3 regions of the Methylorubrum sp. GM97 genome follow, and region 3 is predicted to be linked to each of the others. Evidence: predicted binding sites of a transcription regulator. Region 3 holds the regulator's gene; each other region holds the start of a gene.

Region 1 (2,263 bases), 1.9 Mb from region 3:
CCTCAATGTCGCGGGCGAGATAGTCCGAGAGCCCGCCGGGGAAGCGGTGCACGGCCTCCGCCGGCACATCCTCCAGCCCTTCGAGCAGGGACGGGGCGCAGCGCCAGCGGATCTCGACGCCGCCGAACAGGTAGGCCTTGGAACGGGCCATCTTGAACAGGCGGCGCGGGTCGAACTTGAGCGAGCCGAAGATCTGCGCGTCGGGATGGAAGCGCACTCGCGTGCCGCGCCGGTTATGCACCCGCCCGATCGTCTCCAGGCTTCCCTGCGCATGACCGCGGGAAAAGCACTGCCGATAGAGGGTCTGATTGCGCGCGACCTCGACCTCGAGCACGTCCGAGAGTGCGTTGACGACGGAGATGCCGACGCCGTGCAGGCCGCCGGAGGTCTCGTAGACCTTCGAATCGAACTTACCGCCCGCATGCAGCGTGGTCATGATGACCTCGAGCGCGGATTTGCCCGGGAATTTCGGATGCGGATCGACCGGGATGCCGCGGCCGTTATCGGTGACGACGAGAGAGCCCGATTCTTCCAGCTCCACCTCGATGAAGCTCGCGTGGCCCGCGACCGCTTCGTCCATGGAGTTGTCGATCACCTCGGCGAAGAGGTGGTGCAACGCCCGCTCGTCGGTGCCGCCGATATACATGCCCGGCCGGCGCCGCACCGGCTCCAGCCCCTCCAGCACCTCGATCGCCGAGGCGTCGTAACCCGCCTCCGCCGTTTCCGGCGCGGGCGCCGGAGACGGTGCCACGGGGGTGAGGCGGCGGCGGCGCTCGGCCTCCGCGGGGGGAGGCTTGGCACCAGGTCCGAACAGGTCGCGTGCCGGATCGCTCACGCGACGGCTCCTCGAATCGGGTCGGAGACGGGCTGCATGGCTCTTCATACCCTCACTGTAGCGGAACAAACAGGAAACAAAAAGTCTCCTGTCCGCTTCCGCCGGTCGCAGTACCACGACGGCCGGCCGCGTTCGAAGCCCGACGATCCTGCCAAGCCCGGCGCGTTGTCATCACAGTGATGCGGGCGGATGGTTAAGACGGCCTCACGAAGCCTGTGGTGGGCGGCAATCCTGCGGCTGAAACAAGGCAGCGGAACGTTAAGGCGGCGCGGCCCAGGATGGCGATGGGAACAGAAGATGGTCTCCGGACGTTAACTCAGCACGGTCAGCTTGACCGTAAGGGAGCCACGCCGATGACCCCCGCTGCCGCTCAAGCGCGTCACCTCTCCCTCATGCGCCTGGAACAGGCCGCGGGCCAGGCCTTCGGCTATGCCGACGAGCCCGAGCCGACCGCGTCCCGTTCCGCGATGCTGCTCTCGTCATCGGGCTTCGCCATCGCCACCGTGGCGACGGCTCTGGCAGCCACCATCACCTATCTCGTCTGATCCTGCCGCGAACGAAGCAGCGGTCACGCCGCCGCGGGCAGGGCGCAGAGGCGGATGTCCTGCGCCAGCGCATCGACCCGCGCCGGCTCTGAATCCCAGGCGAACATGAAGCGGGACGCCCCGCCGATGAAGCCGTAGAACTGCCAGCCGCGGGCGCGCAGCCCCTCTTGGACCGGCGCGGGCAGGTTCAGAAACACGCCGTTGGCCTCCACCGGTGCCGCGAGCGAGATGCCCGGCACGTCGGCGATTGCCCGTACCAGCCGTCGGGCACATTCATTGGCGTGGCGGGCGTTGTCGAGCCACGCCCCGTTCTCCAGCATGCCAACCCAGGGCGCCGAGAGGTAGCGCATCTTCGAGGCGAGCTGGCCCGCCTGCTTGCAGCGGTAGTCGAAATCCTCCGCGAGCCTTCGGTCGAAGAAGATCACTGCCTCGCCGACCGCCATGCCGTTCTTGGTGCCGCCGAAGCAGAGCACGTCGACGCCGGCCTTCCAGGTCAGTTCGGCCGGGGAGGCGTCGAGCGAGGCGCAGGCATTGGCAAAGCGCGCGCCGTCCATGTGCAGGCGCAGGCCCAATGCGCGGCAAACGGCCGAGATGGCCGCGATCTCGTCGAGGCTGTAGACCCGCCCCGTCTCCGTCGCCTGGGTCAGCGTCACCGCCCGCGGTTTCGGGAAATGGATGTCGCTGCGCTTGCCGGCGATCGTCCGCACGATCTCGGGCGTGAGCTTCCCGTCATCGGTCGCGGCGGTCAGCAGCTTCGAGCCGTTGGAGAAGAATTCCGGCGCGCCGCATTCGTCGGTCTCGATATGCGCCGAGTCCGCACAGATCACGCTGTGATAGGATTGGCAGAGCGAGGCCAGCGCCAGCGAGTTGGCGGCAGTGCCGT
Region 2 (2,263 bases), 2.4 Mb from region 3:
CCCTTGTAGAGCGTCAGCCCCGAGGTCTTCTTGCGGTAGGCATCCTGATCCCAGAGGTAGACCTGCGGGATGTTCGGGCCTTTCAGCTCCGCCACGTAGGTGACCGTGGTGCCGGGATCGATGGTGATCAGGAACTGGTCGGCGTCGAGGCTCTCGTCGCGCTCGGGCCGGATGCCCTCGCTCGCGGTGATCGCGGCGATGCGCGAGCCGCCGAGATCGGGCCAGATCACCCCGGAGCCGACGAGGCGGAAATGCGGGGCGACCAGCAGGCGGTCGATCTGCTCGTCGGTGTCGTTGGTGAGCGCGAACACCATCCAGTCCGGCCGCGCGCCCGCCTCGCGCGCCTTGACCGCGATGCGCCGCACGATCCCGTCCTTGCCCGGGGCGGTGGAGATCTGGATCAGGTCGCCGTCCGAGCGGTAGCGCTCGATCGTCGGCGTCAGATCGATGGCGGGCGCGTCGAGGGTGACGCGCACGGCCTCGACCGCGTGGGCGGGGGCGGCGGTCCCAATGAGGCCGGCGAGGGAGCCCGCCACGGCCGCCAGGATCGCGAGGGCCAGGGCAAGGGCCAGTGAAAGCGTGCGCAACGGGCGATTCTTGACAACCGGCTTGAGCGGTGGGGGCGAGCGGCCAAGTCGTATCGGCGGCTTCCGGCCCCCGCAAGGCAAGCCGGCCGGGACGCGCGGCCCACCCACCGCTCTTTCGGCGGACCGTGCGACGCGGATCGCGTGGCTTTGCGGCCAAAACAAGTTGGGATCGGTTGCCGTGGTCTCGCTTGGACCGAGGCGGGCGGGTAGAGCGGGCGATATGCGAAGGATTGGACGATGCCGCTTCAAAACCCTCCCCCCTCTGCGGGGGAGGGTGCCTGCGGAGCAGGCGGGTGAGGGGCGGCGCGACGGTGACATGTCCGGCTGGCCTCGACCCGATTGGCACCGCGTTCCCCTCACCCGACCTCCTTCGGGGGCCCCCCTCCCCCGCAGAAGGGGGAGGGCTGCTGCGCGCCGTCTCGCAATCCGATGACCCTCGCCCCGCTCTCCGTCGTCCCGCTGGCGGCGCTGCTCTCCGCCGGCCTGATCGTTCTGCTGAAGCCGCTGCTGCAGCGCTACGCCCTGGCACGGCCGAACGCCCGCTCCAGCCACCGGGTGCCGACGCCCCAGGGCGGTGGGATCGCGATCATCGCCGCCGCGCTGATCACGGCGGCCGTCCTGGCCATGCCGACCGGGATCGCGCTTGGGGGCGTCGAGTTGCCGGTGCTGGCGCTCTCGGTGATCGCCCTCGCTGCGGTCGGCGCCGTCGATGACATCCGGCCCTTGCCGGCCTCGCTTCGGCTCGTGATCCAGGCCGGCGCGGTCGCCGCCGTCGTGCTCACCGTCGAGGGCCGTCTGCTGCCGGATATGCCGCTCTGGCTGGAGCGGGCCTTCGCGATCCTCGCCGGGCTCTGGTTCGTGAACCTCGTCAACTTCATGGACGGGCTCGACTGGATGACGCTGGCCGAGTTCGTGCCGCCCACCGCCTTCCTGTTCGCCCTCGGCCTCGCGGGCCGCTACGCGCCCGAGCCGACGCTGGTCGCCGGCGCCCTGCTCGGTGGGCTTCTCGGCTTCGCGCCGTTCAACCGGCCGGTGGCGCGGCTGTTCATGGGCGATGTCGGCTCGCTGCCGATCGGGCTGATCGTGGCGTGGCTGCTGTTCCGCCTCGCGGGGCAGGGGGGATTGGATGGAGGTTTGGCCGCCGCGCTGATCCTGCCGCTCTATCCCATCGCCGACGCGACCCTCACCCTGCTGTGGCGCCTGCGGCGGGGTGAGGCCGTCTGGCAGGCCCATCGCAGCCACTATTATCAGGTCGCCACCGTGAACGGGTTCTCCGTACGGGAGACCGTCGGCTGGGTCTTTGCCCTGCAGGTCGCGCTGGCCGCGCTGGCGGGCGTGACCTTGCTTTGGCCGTCTCGGGCCGTCACGCTCGCTTGCCTCGTCCTCGCGGCGGGGCTGGTCGGGTGGCTGCTGCGCCGGTTCGCGACGCCGCGGGCCGCCAGCGCGTGAGGGGATGACGGGTGAGCGGAAAGCTGATCGCGCTGACTGGAGCTACCGGCTTCATCGGACGCCACCTGCTGCGGGCGCTCTCGGAGCGGGGCTACCGGGTCCGCGTGCTGCTGCGGCGCCCCGTCGAGGTGCCGGAGGGTGCCAGCGGCGCGGTCGTCGGCGATCTGGCCCGGCCGATGAACATGGCCGCCGCGCTCACCGGGGTCGATGCGGTGGTGCATTCCGCC
Region 3 (2,263 bases):
ACGACGCTGGTGGCGCAACTCGCCACCGCGCCATTCGCGACCTACCACTTCCAGACCGTGCAGCCCTTCGGCCTCGTCGGCAACGCGCTGACGCTGCCGCTCGTCTCGCTCGCGGTGATGCCCGCGGCGGTACTCGGAATGCTGGCCTACCCCTTCGCCCTCGACCGTCCGGTCTGGTGGCTGATGGGGCTCGCGGTGCGCGGCATGCTCGACATCTCCGCCTGGATCGCCGGGTTCGGGCAAGCCAACGTCGTGCTGCCCGCGTTCGGAACGGGCGCCCTGATGCTGCTCGCCGCCGCCCTGCTGCTGGCGACACTTCCCGTGTCGCGGCTGCGTCTCCTCGCCCTCGTGCCGGCGGGGCTCGGTATTGCCCTCGCCGCGAGCCCGATCCGCTACGACATTTATATCGACCGGGACGGGGCCGGCGCCGCGGTCCGCGGCAAGGACGGGCGCCTCGTGGTTCTCGGACGCCCGCCCGGCTTCGTGCTCGAACAATGGTTGAAGGCCGATGGCGACGGGCGCCCTCCGGAGGCCGCCACTGGCGCCGCCGGGCCGCGCTGCGACCGGATCGGCTGCACCCTCACGGCGATGGACGGGCGCGCCGTCGCTCTCGTCATGGACAAGCGTGCCTTCGCGGAGGATTGCGCCCGGGCCGACATCCTCATCACCCGACTGCGTGCCCCGCCGGGCTGCGCCGCACCGCTGATCGCCGACCGGACGTTCCTGGCGGTGCGGGGCGCCACGGCGATCCGCCTCGGAACGGAAGGGCCTGAAATCGTCACCGCCCGCGGGGCCGATCAGCCGAAGCCCTGGCAACCCCGGCCTGCCAGCGCGGCGACGCCGGCAATTGAGGCGGGCCCCCAACCTTCCAATGATCCAAGTGCGGCGGATCCATCAGACCCGCCGCCCTCCGAAAATCCTCAGTAACGGCGCACGAGGCTCACGAGCTTGCCCTGGATGCGCACCCGATCGGGCCCGAGCACGCGGGTCTCGTATGCCGGGTTGGCAGCTTCCAGCGCGATCGACGAGCCGCGGCGGCGAAGGCGCTTGAGGGTCGCCTCCTCGTCGTCGATCAGCGCGACGATGATGTCGCCATTGTTGGCGGTCTCCTGTTTGTGGATCACCACGAGGTCGCCATCGAGAATGCCGGCCTCGATCATCGAATCGCCGCGCACTTCCAGCGCGTAATGCTCTCCACCAGACAGGAAGTCGGGGGACATCGAAATCGAATGGCTCTGGCTCTCGATCGCCGAGATCGGCACGCCGGCAGCGATCCGGCCCATCACCGGCACCATCACCGATTGGCCCTTGCCGTCATGGGCCTGAAGCATGGGAGGCTTCGGCGCGGCGGGCTTGGCCGAAAGACCGCCCTCGACCACGCTCGGCGTGAAGCGACGCGGCTCGGACGATGCGGGCTTGGCCGCCGGCATGTCGGGCATGCGCAGGATCTCGATCGCCCGCGCCCGGTTCGGCAGACGGCGGAGAAACCCGCGCTCTTCCAGCGCCATGATCAGGCGGTGGATGCCGGATTTGGATTTCAGGTCGAGCGCGTCCTTCATTTCGTCGAAGGACGGCGGCACACCGCTCTCCTGCATCCTCTGCTGGATGAACTGGAGCAGTTCGAGTTGCTTGCGGGTCAGCATGCGGCACCTGCTGTCGACCGCGGGCCGGGGGCGCCGCAGAATCGTTGAAAACAAAGCACGAACAGCCTAGACGTTCCTCTCCTGTTCCGCAAGCATCCCTCCGGAAGCGACAGAGGCGGCGGAGCTGTCGCCCCGCCGCCTCTCACGTCGTGCCGTGCCTCGGGATCAGGCCGGGATCACATCCACGATCTCGTAGGTGTCGGGGTCGATGATGACGATGTCGTCCCCGACGAGAATGAACTGCAGGCCGCGATAGGCCGGCACGACCGAGAGGATCGCCGGAGGCAGCGGGTGCAGCGAGACCGAGCGCGGGATCGCCGTGCCGACGCGGACGGCGAAGTTGACGTTCGTGACGGCGCGAACGCTGGAACGGGAGATCGACTGGCGGAACTCAGTGCGCTGCGTCGAGCTCAGGTTCCTCGAGGCGCCCCGTGCCTCGACGGCCGTGCCGCGACCACCGCGCTCGCCGCGTTCACCCGCAGCATCTCGGCCGCCGCGCTCGCCCGGCCCGTCACGGCCATCCCGTCCACCGCGCTCGCCCGCGCCGCTGCGGTCGGGCTGCCCGGACTCGCGGTTGCCGCGCTCGCTCGGCTGCTCGGCGCGGGCCGGGCCGCCCTCGC

What was found. The regulator LexA, encoded in region 3, represses DNA repair genes until DNA is damaged. The targets are predictions, from matches to a motif close to TGTTCNNNNTGTGTTCNG.
Region 1: a site for LexA is predicted at 897-914, ahead of parE (DNA topoisomerase IV subunit B). Genes of this name have one in related genera too.
Region 2: a site for LexA is predicted at 742-759, ahead of MSPGM_RS10275 (glycosyl transferase). Genes of this name have one in related genera too.

Annotation. Positions count from the first base shown of each region.
Region 1 covers NZ_AP025942.1:3,366,938-3,369,200, forward strand. The annotation lists gene parE (DNA topoisomerase IV subunit B) at 1-835, opposite strand, end outside; gene MSPGM_RS15605 (hypothetical protein) at 1,189-1,380, shown strand; gene MSPGM_RS15610 (threonine aldolase family protein) at 1,404-2,263, opposite strand, start outside.
Region 2 covers NZ_AP025942.1:2,200,345-2,202,607, forward strand. The annotation lists gene MSPGM_RS10270 (EAL domain-containing protein) at 1-587, opposite strand, end outside; gene MSPGM_RS10275 (glycosyl transferase) at 1,017-2,036, shown strand; gene MSPGM_RS10280 (NAD-dependent epimerase/dehydratase family protein) at 2,048-2,263, shown strand, end outside.
Region 3 covers NZ_AP025942.1:5,238,680-5,240,942, forward strand. The annotation lists gene MSPGM_RS24250 (ComEC/Rec2 family competence protein) at 1-927, shown strand, start outside; gene lexA (transcriptional repressor LexA) at 921-1,643, opposite strand; gene MSPGM_RS24260 (DUF1236 domain-containing protein) at 1,809-2,263, opposite strand, start outside.